DNA from 3 places in the Brevibacillus sp. NPDC058079 genome. Region 2 is predicted to be linked to each of the others. Evidence: riboswitches for the same ligand, from Rfam matches in the RefSeq annotation. Region 2 holds a riboswitch; each other region holds the start of a gene.
The links. Region 2 has a riboswitch for lysine ahead of ACFVS2_RS23605 (amino acid permease). Riboswitches for the same ligand answer to the same signal wherever they lie in the genome.
Positions count from the first base shown of each region.

Region 1: another riboswitch for lysine. It lies ahead of ACFVS2_RS11555 (aspartate kinase); the one in region 2 lies ahead of ACFVS2_RS23605 (amino acid permease).
Region 3: another riboswitch for lysine. It lies ahead of dapD (2,3,4,5-tetrahydropyridine-2,6-dicarboxylate N-acetyltransferase); the one in region 2 lies ahead of ACFVS2_RS23605 (amino acid permease).

Region 1 is NZ_JBHVSO010000003.1:293,726-298,067, reverse strand. Features, by position in the region: gene uvrC (excinuclease ABC subunit UvrC) at 1-1,515, shown strand, start outside; lysine riboswitch at 1,619-1,806, shown strand; gene ACFVS2_RS11555 (aspartate kinase) at 2,037-3,278, shown strand; gene ACFVS2_RS11550 (YslB family protein) at 3,332-3,784, opposite strand; gene ACFVS2_RS11545 (succinate dehydrogenase cytochrome b558 subunit) at 4,214-4,342, shown strand, end outside.
Region 2 is NZ_JBHVSO010000008.1:280,879-285,220, forward strand. Features, by position in the region: gene ACFVS2_RS23595 (CGNR zinc finger domain-containing protein) at 75-632, opposite strand; gene ACFVS2_RS23600 (DinB family protein) at 801-1,295, shown strand; lysine riboswitch at 1,380-1,565, shown strand; gene ACFVS2_RS23605 (amino acid permease) at 1,679-3,127, shown strand; gene ACFVS2_RS23610 (hypothetical protein) at 3,346-4,209, shown strand.
Region 3 is NZ_JBHVSO010000002.1:500,254-504,595, forward strand. Features, by position in the region: gene ACFVS2_RS09085 (aspartate aminotransferase family protein) at 1-1,181, opposite strand, end outside; gene dapD (2,3,4,5-tetrahydropyridine-2,6-dicarboxylate N-acetyltransferase) at 1,196-1,906, opposite strand; lysine riboswitch at 1,998-2,187, opposite strand; gene ACFVS2_RS09095 (flavodoxin) at 2,328-2,768, shown strand; gene ACFVS2_RS09100 (GNAT family N-acetyltransferase) at 2,837-3,385, shown strand; gene ACFVS2_RS09105 (EcsC family protein) at 3,360-4,214, opposite strand; gene ACFVS2_RS09110 (hypothetical protein) at 4,228-4,342, opposite strand, start outside.

The sequences.
Region 1 (4,342 bases), on a different contig from region 2:
AATGTCATGCTCCGCGACGACAAGACGTATCCGTACATCAAAATTACGAATGAGGCGCAGCCTCGCCTGGAGATTACCCGTAAGGTATTAAAAGATAAAGCCAAGTATTTCGGTCCGTATCCGAATGCCGGAGATGCCTCCGAGGTGAAGAAGCTGCTGGATCGCCTCTATCCGTTGCGCAAATGCCGCAATATGCCCAAGCAGGTTTGTCTTTACTACCATTTGGGACAATGTCTAGCGCCCTGTGTGTACGAGGTATCGGCAGAGGAAAATCAGCGTTTGGTGGATGAAATCAGCCGGTTCCTCGATGGTGGCCATGATGCAATGAAGCAAACTCTCACGGAAAAAATGCTGCAAGCCGCAGAAAACATGGAGTTCGAACGCGCCAAGGAATATCGCGATCAGATCAAGAGCATCGAAGCGGTGATGGAGAAGCAGAAGATCACGTTCGCTGATACGGTAGACCGCGACATTATCGGGTTTGCTGTGGAAAAAGGCTGGATGTGCATTCAGGTGTTCTATATGCGAAAAGGGAAGATGATCGAGCGTCAGACGACTTCCTTTCCATACTACGGTAGCGAAACCGAAGACTTCATGTCTTATGTGAGCCAGTTCTACTACGACAAGCAAAATGCGCTGCCAAAAGAAATTTTGCTCCCGCAAGAGAGTGAACCGGAGCTTTTGAGTGAGTGGCTGGGCATCAAAGTCCACGCTCCCAAAAGAGGCAAAAAGCATGAGCTCGTGAACATGGCTTCCGAGAACGCCCGTATTGCTTTGCAGGAGAAGTTCGCGCTGATGTCCAAGGACGATGCTCGTACGGTCCAAGCGGTACACAATCTCGGTCACATTTTAGGGATTCCGGTTCCTCATCGAATTGAAGCGTTTGACAACTCCAACATTCAGGGAACAGAGCCTGTGTCTGCGATGATTGTGTTTACAGACGGCCGCCCTGACAAAAAGGAGTACCGCAAATTCAAGATCAAAACCGTCGAGGGACCAGATGATTACGGCTCCATGCGCGAAGTCGTTCTCCGTCGATACTCTCGTCTGCTGAAAGAAAACCAGCCGATGCCCGACCTGATTGTGATCGATGGTGGAAAAGGTCAAATCAGTGCCGCTATGGACGTGCTGGAAAACGAGCTGGGTCTCTATATTCCCGTCTGTGGACTCGCGAAGGATGAGAAGCACCGCACTGCTCAGCTCATGTACGGAGATCCGCCAGAGCCTGTAAATCTTAGGCGTGATAGCTATGAGTTTTATTTGTTGCAGCGCATCCAAGATGAAGTCCACCGTTTTGTTATTACGTTCCACAGACAATCCCGGACGAAAACGATGCTCTCTTCGCAATTAGATGAGATCCCGGGTATCGGTGAGAAGCGACGCAAGCTGTTGTTCTCTCATTTTGGCTCGCTGAAAAAAATGCGAGAGGCGACGGTAGAAGACTTCCGCCAATTAGGGATCGGCGACAAGCTGGCAAAAGAAATCATCGGGCATCTGCGCAAGCTGGACACATAGCAAATGTAACTTTTGGAACATCCTCTTAAAAAGGAATTGATCCATTTTTAGACTCATGATATAATCCGATTCAAACAGAATAGTTAGCCTCACTTCCATTATGGAGTGAGGTAGAGGCGCGAAAACCAAGAGTACCACCCTGAGATCGGGTATCTGTGAAGGGGACGGGAAAGGGGAATTCGCCGAAGTGTGGAGGGAAACCCGCTTTTCTCCATGCTGGGTCTGCGTTGAACAAATGCAGGACTGTCATCTGTACAATGACCAATTGTCAGATGGAGAGCTATCTCACGGTGTGTCAATGTGAGTTTTGATGGTGTTTACTGTCAATCTTCGTTGTCCGCGTGTATTGGGAGGGAGGAACCGGTATGTCGAAACAATAGGCAGCGGCAGGTCTTATTCCTTGTCGGTGCCTTTTTTGTAAAATAAAAATGTAAGACTTTTCCTTATAGAGAGAATAGTGAAAAACCATACGATACGAGATAAATACCAACATTGGATATGAGAAAAGGGAGAGAAGCCGCATGGGGTTGATCGTGCAGAAATACGGAGGCACCTCTGTAGGTACCATTGAGCGAATTTTACGAGTTGCGGATCGAATTATCAGCTACAAAGAGGAAGGGCATGATGTGGTAGTCGTTGTTTCTGCAATGGGGAAATCTACTGACGTATTGGTAGACATGGCCAAGCAGATTAGCGCATACCCATCCGAGCGTGAAATGGATATGCTGCTGACCACGGGGGAGCAGGTATCGATCGCGCTTTTGTCGATGGCCTTGCATACAAAAGGCTACGACGCCATTTCTCTGACGGGCTGGCAGGCTGGAATTACCACAGAGGCGATTCACGGAAGAGCACGGATCAAGCAGATTGATCCAGAGCGGATTCAATCCGAGCTCGGCCGTGGTCGTGTGGTGATTGTGGCAGGATTCCAAGGGATCAGTGACGAAGGTGAAATTACGACGCTCGGCCGCGGTGGATCGGATACATCTGCGGTTACACTCGCAGCGAGCTTGAACGCTGAGAAATGCGAAATCTTTACGGACGTGTCCGGGGTATACACAGCTGATCCGCGAATGGTTCCAGCTGCGAGCAAGCTGGATACGATCTCGTATGATGAGATGCTGGAGCTGGCGAACCTCGGTGCAGGGGTTCTTCATCCAAGGTCAGTAGAGGCTGCGAAAAAATACAAGGTAAGGCTGGTCGTCCGCTCCAGCTTTACTGCCGAAGATGGTACGTACGTTGAGGAGGTTGCCAACATGGAAACAGGAAGAGTAGTAAGTGGAGTTGCACACGATGAAGATGTAGCCAAAATTACGGTTGTCGGCATGCCTGCCAAGGTCGGGACGCTCTCCCGTTTGTTTAATACGTTGGCGGACAATCAGGTGAACGTCGATATCATTATCCAAAGCTCCTATGATGCGTCTGTTACGAACATTTCTTTTACCGTTGCAGCGGATGATCTGAAAAAAGCACTGGATACGCTGGACAGAAACAAAACCGAGCTTGGCTTTGAAAAAGTCGATTTCGAGGAAGGCTTGACCAAGGTATCAATTGTTGGCTCAGGTATGATCAACAATCCAGGGGTAGCTGCCGAAATGTTCCGCGTCCTGGCAGAAAAAGAAATTTCTATTAAAATGGTATCTACGTCTGATATCAAGGTTTCTTGCGTTATTCCCGCAGCTTTGACGGAGCTGGCTGTTCGCAGTCTTCATTCGGCATATGGTCTGGATGTCGAGGAAACCGCGGTCGTGCACGGAGTATAAAACATGGATGGATGCTCCCTCTCCCTTTGTTACAGGTAGAGGGGGCATTTTCTTCATGACGCTACTTGTACAGATATACGTATGTCTGAAGGGCTTTCCATTTCGATTTTGCTAAACGCTTCTCTTGCTTTCCACTGCTCAATCATACCAGCTATGATCCCAGCCTCAAAAGAAAGACTACATCCTAGTCTCTCTATAGACTGATAGCTAAAAATAGAATGAGTGAGCGAATAGACGATAGTTTGCCTGGTCTCCTCCACGATGTCTAGTTGGCCTAATCCGAGCCGAATAAAAGGCATAATCGGGCCAGTTGCAGATTGGATGGGGATTTGGCGGCCCATATTTTTTCCTATCCAATAGAGAATATGGTTTTCACTATCACCTAGCAGGGTGCTGGTCAGCGTTTCGCGTAGAAGATGATAGCCAAGATAGGGCATGTTCATTCTTTCCGCATAGGGAATGGTCTCCGGCGGCAACAGTGCTGCAAGCTGATCCTTCTCTTTCATATGTGCCTCCCTCCTGTCTGTACTAGATTATGAGGAGGGGCTCACATTTATGACATCTTAATAGAAAAAATAGCTAGACTAAACAAAGTTATTCTATCAATGTATTTAGTACATTGATTGTCTTGACGCTCTGTGTCGACAAGAGTACAATTGGATTTGGTCAAAGTTTTGCCCAACTTTTTCTCGAATTTTGACACATTCCGACAAATTCATATGATCTAGCAAACGCAGTCTTTTTGTGAACAGCGTCAAGATGCTCTTCATAAAATGATCGTGGCGGTTTTGCTATGTCTAATGGGTGAGGCAATGGGTTAGGATATTGGGGAAAGGTCTATCAAAACGGACGAAAACCGTTTTGGACCGCTTGCGGTGATGCTTGACGTTTTTCACAGAATTGAGAGTTACATACATTGAAAGGGGGACCATTGTATGGCGAAAGGCCATAGCTTTCTCAGTCACAAGCTACACTCACTTCTTGGTTTGTTTCCGATCGGGCTCTTCCTCGTGTTCCACTTGACCGCCAACTATCAAGCGACTCGTGGACCTGAAGCTTTCAAC
Region 2 (4,342 bases):
TGCTACTTATTATGTCTCAAACATAGAAAAAACCGTCAGAGACAAAATCCCGACGGTCTTTGGTTAAGGCTCCATTAACCTTTTTCCTTCTGCCGCTCACGAAAACGGCGCACCTTCATCAGGTTTCCGCACATTTTGTCATCACACCAGCGGCGCACCCGGTTGCGGCTTTCATCATAAAACACCCAGCGGCAATCCTCGTTGTCACATATTTTGATTCGCTCCAGATGCTGTGGGGCAAGCAACTCCGCGAAAGAAGCTGCAATTTGTGCCATGACGAGTGACCATCCCTCTGCTTGGCTGGATTGCTTTTGCCTGTAGCCGCCCTCCTCATCTACATACAACACCTGCGTATGAAAAGGAGCGAGAGCCAACACTTTGTTCAATTCCGCAAGGTCCTCCTCTTGGAATCGGTCTCCACGGATTACGGCCTCTAGCATACGTCTCAAACGCTCCCGCAATTGCAAAAGAGACGCGGCACACGCCTCATTCATCGGCAGCGGTGCGGTTAGCTTGTATGTCTGCAAAAAGGATGACAGCCATTCCTCTTTCTCCAGACGATTTTCCCCACGACCAGAACCGCGCCAATCCCGCCAATCACTATTTAAAAAATCGATACAAAGCCAGTCCATGTCATCAACTCTCCTGACGAAACCCTTCATTTTTCTCTCTTGTATGACCATACAGGATATGGTAATCTTTATTTGTAACTATCGTAATTGAATTAACTGGTTACACAATCATTTCTTACAGCTATTATAGCGTTTCATCAATCTGTTTCACAGACGAGGAGGAAGCGTATGAATCGGAAGGAATTGCTTTTGCACGGATGGGAATGTGCCTATGACAAGGAAGACTGGTATCCACCCTTAAAAGAAGCGCTTGCCGGAGTATCAGTAGCGGAGGCAAACTGGCGCCCTGTGGGAGAAGCAGCCAACACAATCTGGGAAAACGTCAGCCACCTGCTTTATTACAAAGAACGCCTGTTGCATCGTCTTTTGGGCACCGAATTTCCTGGCTCCGCTGTGACGAACGATGATACCTTCACCCCATCCGGTGGTCCAGATGACGAAGACGCTTGGAAAGCTACCCTCTTACGAATGGAAAGCGTCCATCACCACATTCATGAAAAGCTTTCCTTGCTGACGGATGAAGAGTTAAACCAGATGGCTACCTATAAACCCATTTACCAGGCCGTAATGAGTCTTGTCTTGCATGATGCGTTTCATACAGGACAAATCGTCCAAATTCGCAAGCTGCAAGGCTCCTGGCCTGCCAGACGCTCATTTGAATAACAAAATTTCACATTGATTAATCCCGAACAATCCTTTATAGTTGTTAAATCACATAATTTCATACATGTTATCCTCATCTTTCACGGTGGGGATAGAGGTCGCGGCTTTTATATCATCCTGTACGAGATTCAGAGAAAATCAATGACTCCAGGTAAGGAAAATCCGCCGAAGCTCATATCGCGTCTCTGTGCGATTGGGTTGGGGCTGTACTCGAAAGAGGCAGAACTGTCACGTTTGCATGCCAAGCAAACGTGGTGAGCTATCTTCAGTGAAGGCTTGGTGGGGATTGGATGATACCGCCCTATGCCATTTTTTTGGCTATGGCGGTTTTTTAATTTCCGACCTTCCTTCTCAAAAATCAAGAAAGGTCGTGCAAGCAGCTTATGTCACAAAATCAATTGCAACGTGGTTTAAAAGCCCGACACCTGACGATGATCGCCATCGGCGGCTCGATTGGGACGGGATTGTTTCTCGCGAGTGGAGGCTCGATCCATTCCGCCGGACCAGGTGGAGCTTTAGTCGCCTATCTCGCCATTAGTATCATGGTTTACTTTTTAATGACCAGCTTGGGGGAAATGGCGTCCTTCATGCCTGTTTCCGGTTCGTTTTCGACGTATGCCACACGGTTCGTCGATCCATCTCTCGGCTTTGCTCTCGGCTGGAACTACTGGTACAACTGGGCGATTACCATTGCCGTCGAGCTGTCAGCTTCGGCACTTATTATGAAATATTGGTTCCCGGATACCCCAGCGATATTGTGGAGCGCTTTGTTCCTCGGATTGCTGTTTGCCTTGAATCTCCTGTCTGTGAAAGCCTATGGAGAATCAGAATATTGGTTCGCCTTGATTAAAGTAATAACGGTCATCATCTTTATTATTGTGGGTGTGTTGATGATTTTTGGCATTATGGGCGGCCAAGCAGTTGGCTTCCAAAACTTCACCAAAGGCGACGCGCCATTCAATGGCGGCTTCATGGCCCTGCTCGGTGTCTTTATGATTGCCGGATTCTCTTTCCAAGGGACAGAGCTCGTTGGTGTCGCAGCTGGGGAGAGCGAAGACCCTGCCCGCAACATTCCGAAGGCCATCCGTCAAATTTTTTGGCGCATCTTGCTTTTCTACATCCTCGCTATTTTGATCATCGGGTTGTTGGTTCCATACGATAATCCAAATCTGATCAGTGGCGACCTTACGGATATTGCGATCAGTCCGTTTACGATTGTATTTGAAAATGCCGGATTTGCTTTTGCAGCATCTGTCATGAATGCCGTTATTCTCACGTCTGTATTGTCAGCTGGTAACTCTGGTATGTACGCCTCTACACGCATGCTATGGAACTTGGCGAAAGAAGGAAACGCACCAAAATGGTTCGCAAAAGTAACAAGTAACGGCGTACCGATCAATGCCTTGATCTTGACTGCGCTCATTGGCGCCCTTGCTTTTCTGTCCTCTCTGTTTGGGGAAGGTGAAGTGTATGTATGGCTTTTGAATGCTTCCGGTATGTCAGGCTTCATCGCTTGGCTGGGAATTGCCATTAGTCACTATCGTTTCCGCAAAGCCTTTATCGCTCAGGGTCGTGACTTAAGCGAATTGCCTTATCGGGCAAAATGGTTCCCGTTTGGACCGATTTTTGCCTTCATCATTTGCTGTATCGTTATTTTGGGGCAAAACTACTCCGCATTCGTGGGTGGAATGATTGACTGGTATGGCGTCCTGGTCTCTTACATTGGCCTGCCACTCTTCTTAATCATTTGGCTCGCTTATAAAATCACCAAAAAGACCAAGCTCGTCCCGCTTGAACAAGTAGACTTCAGCATGGATGAATACACGAAGTAATCGAAGAAAAAAATACGGACTTCCGTTATCTAAACGGGAGTCCTTTTTCATATTTGCCAGCATATTAAAAATGGACCAAAAACAGCCGATAGTATAGACAAGAAGCAATTGAGATCCGTTTCCTTCCGTTCTCACAGCTCATACCAGTCATCTGATAAAAGGTAACCAGATCTCCTGCCATCACGACTGAACATGAATCCATGTGAGGAGAGTAGAACATGCAAATCCAATCGAATACCCGCTACCTAACCCCCCAGCTTCCAACTAACCAACCTGCACCCAAAATGGTGACAGGAACTAGTCTGGGATTGCCCAAGCCCGATACTGTAGACCTTCGTTCACACAAGGCACGCGAGCTACCTGCTGATGCCATCGAACATCACAGCGTCCAATTTTTCTTTAGCACAGAGATTAATGAGCGTTTGGATAAAATTTTCGCAGATAAACCACCCGAGGCTCGCAAAGGCTTTGACCACATCCTGGAGCAAAATTTTTTCAACTCCCAATCCACTTACACGGATGAAGAAAGAACTGCTTTGGTAGAAGTCGGTTTAACCCAAGGTAAATATTTGGCAGACCAATACATGGGTGATGAAAAAAATGCTGCTGAATTTTTGGATACCCTCCAGCTGCTTGCTGGAGTCGCCAAAACACGAAAGGTTGACCCTGCAACTGGCAGTGCCAGCTACGTAGAGCTTCCGCAAAAACCACATGGGGCGCCGAACGACTATGTTAATCCGTCCAAGCTGATGGAGCGGTATGACCCAGAAGCCTACAAAAAAATGCAAGCGGCCACAACCAATCAAACAGAGAAAGTAAGCACGCTGATTCAATTCGTCAAAAAGCTGCAACATCGTCCAGACTGGATCGCACAATACCGAAACGAACAAGCTACGCTTCTCTCCGATTTAAAAAATACAAAAATCGCTAACCGCTTTGAGAATGTAAATACAAAGGACGCCACTGAATTTGTTCGTCAAATGAATACGCTCGCTGAAAATACTTCCTTTTCAACCTTCACACCATTGCTACAAACGAATCTTGCCTCTTTTATGAAGATCCTAGCCAAGAAAACGAGTTAACTGCACAAAGATGATCGTCACAGCCTCCGCCCGAACTTTTCCTGGGACTGGGGCTGTTTTTTCGTGTGTAGTACCAGTCTCTTTCCTTTTCCAGTTAAGGAAATTGGCAGGCAGATGGTGGACATACTAACCC
Region 3 (4,342 bases), on a different contig from region 2:
AATTGCTCCTCAAACACGGCAAGAAAACGGTCCACATCGGCTTTTGTCAACGTCAGTGGCGGAAGCAGACGAACAATCGTTTTCTGCGTCACGTCAACGAGAATTCCTTCGTCAAGGAACGCTTGCTGCAAGTGGCTTACCTCTTCCGGAGTGGAAGAGAGCGGAATTCCAACCATCAAGCCTTTTCCGCGAAGGGATTGCAGCTGATCTGGAAGACGTGTTCGCAACGCTTCCAAGCCCGACCACAGGTACGCAATGACTTTTTCTACGTGAGCGATGAAGGCTGGATCAAGCAATTCATCCAACACGACATTCCCGAGAGCAGCAGACAGTGGTGATGGTGCGAACGTCGTTCCGTGATCCCCTGGTTTGAACTGGTTCATCAGCTTTGGACCAGCGATGACACCGCCGAGCGGAAGCCCTCCCCCTATGCCTTTGGCAAAAAGGATAAGGTCTGGCATTACGCCTGCATGCTCATAAGCAAACAACTTTCCTGTTCTGCCCATTCCTGTCTGGATCTCGTCCATGACAAAGAGCATGCCTTCTTGTTCACAGATCGCAGCTACCTCTCGCAAGAATGCTTCCGTTAACGGCACGACACCACCGGAACCCAAGACTGGCTCCATGAGGACCGCAGCGGGCCTTGCTTCCTGGCAAATCGCTCGCAATCCTTCCGTGTCCTCCACATCCAGTTCATAAACAGGAAAAGCCGGCTGAGGAAAGTCTTGATAGACGTGAGCCTGCCTCGTCAAACGCACTGCTCCGAGTGTTCGCCCGTGAAAGCTGTTGCGTAAGACAACAATGCCTTCACGACCTGCTCCCTCGTTCTTCGTCCATTTGTGAATCAGCTTGATCGCAGTCTCTGTAGCCTCTGCACCAGAGTTGGTGAAAAATACTTTCCCACTAATGCTGTTCGCAACCAAACGCTCGGCCAAACGAATAGCCGGTGTGTTTAAAAATACATTGGATATATGCAAGAAGCGCTCTCCCTGCTCACGCAAAGCCTGTACAATGCGCGGATGAGAATGCCCCAGAACGTTTACAGCAAGGCCGGTAAACAAGTCGAGATAGCTCTTCCCGTTCGTATCGTACAAGTAATTTCCTTCGCCTTTTTCTATGGCAATCGGAAGTCTTTTGTAAGAGGAGACGATATATTGTTCATCGAGCGAACGCCAGTCCATGTGCACTCTCTCCCTTACAGCTGACGTAGCTCCTGCTTGATCTCTGTCTTGGAACGAGTTTTTTCATCGATTTGCTTGATCACACGTGCAGGCGTTCCCGCAACTACTACGTATGGAGGTACATCTTCAATCACGACAGCACCCGCTGCAACGACAGCACCTTTTCCTACGCGTACACCTTCCAGAATGACAGCATTTGCTCCGATGACAACATCGTCCTCGACAACAACTGGCTGTGCAGATGGCGGCTCGATAACGCCCGCGATAACCGATCCCGCGCCGATGTGGCAGTTTTTCCCGATGGTTCCACGTCCACCTACTACAACATTCATGTCGATCATCGTACCTTCACCGATGACTGCACCGATGTTAATGGAAGCACCCATCATGATGACCGCATTATTACCGATTGTCACTTGGTCACGGATAATTGCGCCTGGCTCAATACGCGCTTGAATCCCTTTTGTATCCAGCAATGGAATAGCGGAATTGCGACGGTCGCTTTCTACCACATAATCTTCAATTTTGTCTGCGTTAGCCGCGAGCACTGGCTCAATCTCTTTCCACTCACCAAAAACAACACCAGTAGAACCAGTAATGAAAGCTTTGGAGCTCGCACCGAAGTCGATTCCCTCCAGGTTCCCTTTCACATATACCTTCACTGGTGTTTTCTTTTCGCTTTTTTGAATAAACGCGATAATTTCGTTAGCATCCATCATGTTCATAGTTACATCCTCCTCAAAATAACAGCATGGTAAATCAAAAAAAGCAATGAGTGCATTCGCTATCTCATTGCTTTTGATACTACATAAGCAAATCATAAATAGCGCTCCACAAAAAGACTTGAGGTCCCTTGTGACAGGATGTTCATTTTTCATGAGACACCCCAGCCTGTGCTACGTAGGGGCATAGCATAAGCTTCGGCGCTTTAGCCTTTCTTCCTTCTCCTGCCCCCTGGCAGATTGCGAAAAGACTTACTCTTCTTCGGCGCACCTCTATTTAGAGTATATTATTATAATTTTATTTAACTCTACCAAAATCAATGAAACGTGGCAATAAGAAAAAAGTTATTGACAACGATTCTCATTTTCATTAATTTTATTTGTGAGAATGATACTCATTATCTAATTGGAGGTTTTACGTTTTATGAGCATTTTGATGGTATACGCGAGCATGACAGGGAATACACAGGAAATTGCTGAAGCAATTGCAGAAGGTATTCGTTCAACTGGTGCTGAGCTGGAGATAAAAGAAGTGATGGATGCGAACACAAAAGAACTCGAAGCTTACGACGGAATCTTGCTTGGTGCCTACACATGGGGCGATGGCGAATTGCCAGACGAATGCCTGGATTTTTATGAGGAAATGGACGATATTGACCTCAGCGGGAAAAAGGTAGTTGCTTTTGGCTCTTGCGACTCCGCTTACGAGCATGTCGGTGCAGCTGTTGATATTTTGCTAAAAAAGGCGAGCGAGCGTGGTGCGGAAACTCCTTTGGAAGGTTTGAAAATCGAGCTATCTCCTACTGCAAAAGAAGTGGAAACTTGCAAAGCATTTGGGGTATCGTTTGCTGAATTGCTCGGCTAATTGATGTTTCCCAAATACTCTGGCACATGATATACTATCAATCCAACTTTTTAAGGAGGATTGATCTCATGTCACTACATACAGACGAGATTCTCTTACGGCCTCTCCAACAACAAGACGCAGCCGAGCTCCTAGGGCTTCGGCTGCGTAATCATGACTTTCTCCAACCATTTGAACCGATCCGCCCCGCTTCATTTCTGACCCTCCCAGGACAGCAAGAACAGATTTCGCAAGCACAGAATGATTTTGAACGTGGCACAGCCTATGCTTTCGGCGTATTCACACGAGAATCCGGAAAGATGATTGGACGTGTAGCGTTGTCGAATGTCGCACGCGGCGCGTGGCAAAATGCTACGATTGGCTACTTTATGGATCAGGAGTGCAATGGCAAAGGCTATACGACAGCAGCAGTAAATCTCGCTCTTCACTTTGCTTTAATGGATGCTGGGCTGCACAGGGTACAAGCTGCTGTTATGCCTCGCAATCAAGCTTCCATTCGCGTCTTGGAAAAAAACCGTTTTCGCCAGGAAGGACTTTCGTTACGCTATTTGCAAATTAATGGTGTATGGGAGGACCATCTCCTCTACGCTCTTACTGTTGAGGAGTGGTCTCAGTAATTTCCTCGCTCTTTTCGCTCTCACGCAGCCGCTCCAGGATGCGCCGTTTGCGGTACAGCATCATCCCCGCTTCGGCGACATCCTGTACGGTTGAGCGGTTCAAATACGCCCCAAACAAAATACCTGCAATGGGCACCATTTGAAATAACTTTTTCCACCCAAAGTTTTCAGTGTACGTTACCACGACTTCACGCCATCCCTGCAATTGCGCCATTACCTCTCTCTGCGCATTTGGATCATCAAAGCGGGAGAGCTCAGCGAGTATCGCTTTTTTCCCTACGATGTCTGATGAAGCAAACTGCAAGCATTTGACGACGAACAGCCGCTCCCTCTTCTCTTCAGGTCGATAGCCATAGGCAAGAGCCATCTCTTGTAATACTTTTAGGGATGTCCCCATCAACAACGGGATATCGATCGCGAGGGTAAAAATCCCTCCGAAGCCAGTCGTGGCACCTTGTACCGTGGCAAAATTCGCACGTGAATCCTTTAACTCCATTGCAACATCATTCATGATCGTAAGCGGTACAGCGGCAATCTCCTCTTTGCCAATAACAGACGTGCCCTGTCCCTCTACTCGTTTGCCAAACCGTTTGTAAATCGGTTCATCCTGCACCAAATAAGTTCCACCTGTCTCAAGAAAGGCTGCCATTTCATCTACGGCTTTTCCCAGCTTCTCTTGAACGAAAGCAGGCGTAATCCGATCTAACAGAACAAAAGGAAGTCTGCCAAGCTTTTCCCAGAACCACAAGTCGTTCTGGTCCTTCTCCCAAGCCTCCACTTCACGTAATGCCGTAACTAATGTCTCCCTAGACTCCCTCAAACCCAACAACCTCCCTGGCCGCTCATTCAGATTCTCCTCGCCTCCACTGACATTGGTTGCGCAAGATAGACTTGATGTAGTCCTGCAACTCTTCTGACGTGGCGTGAGAGACGAATTCTTTTTTATTTCTTACGATT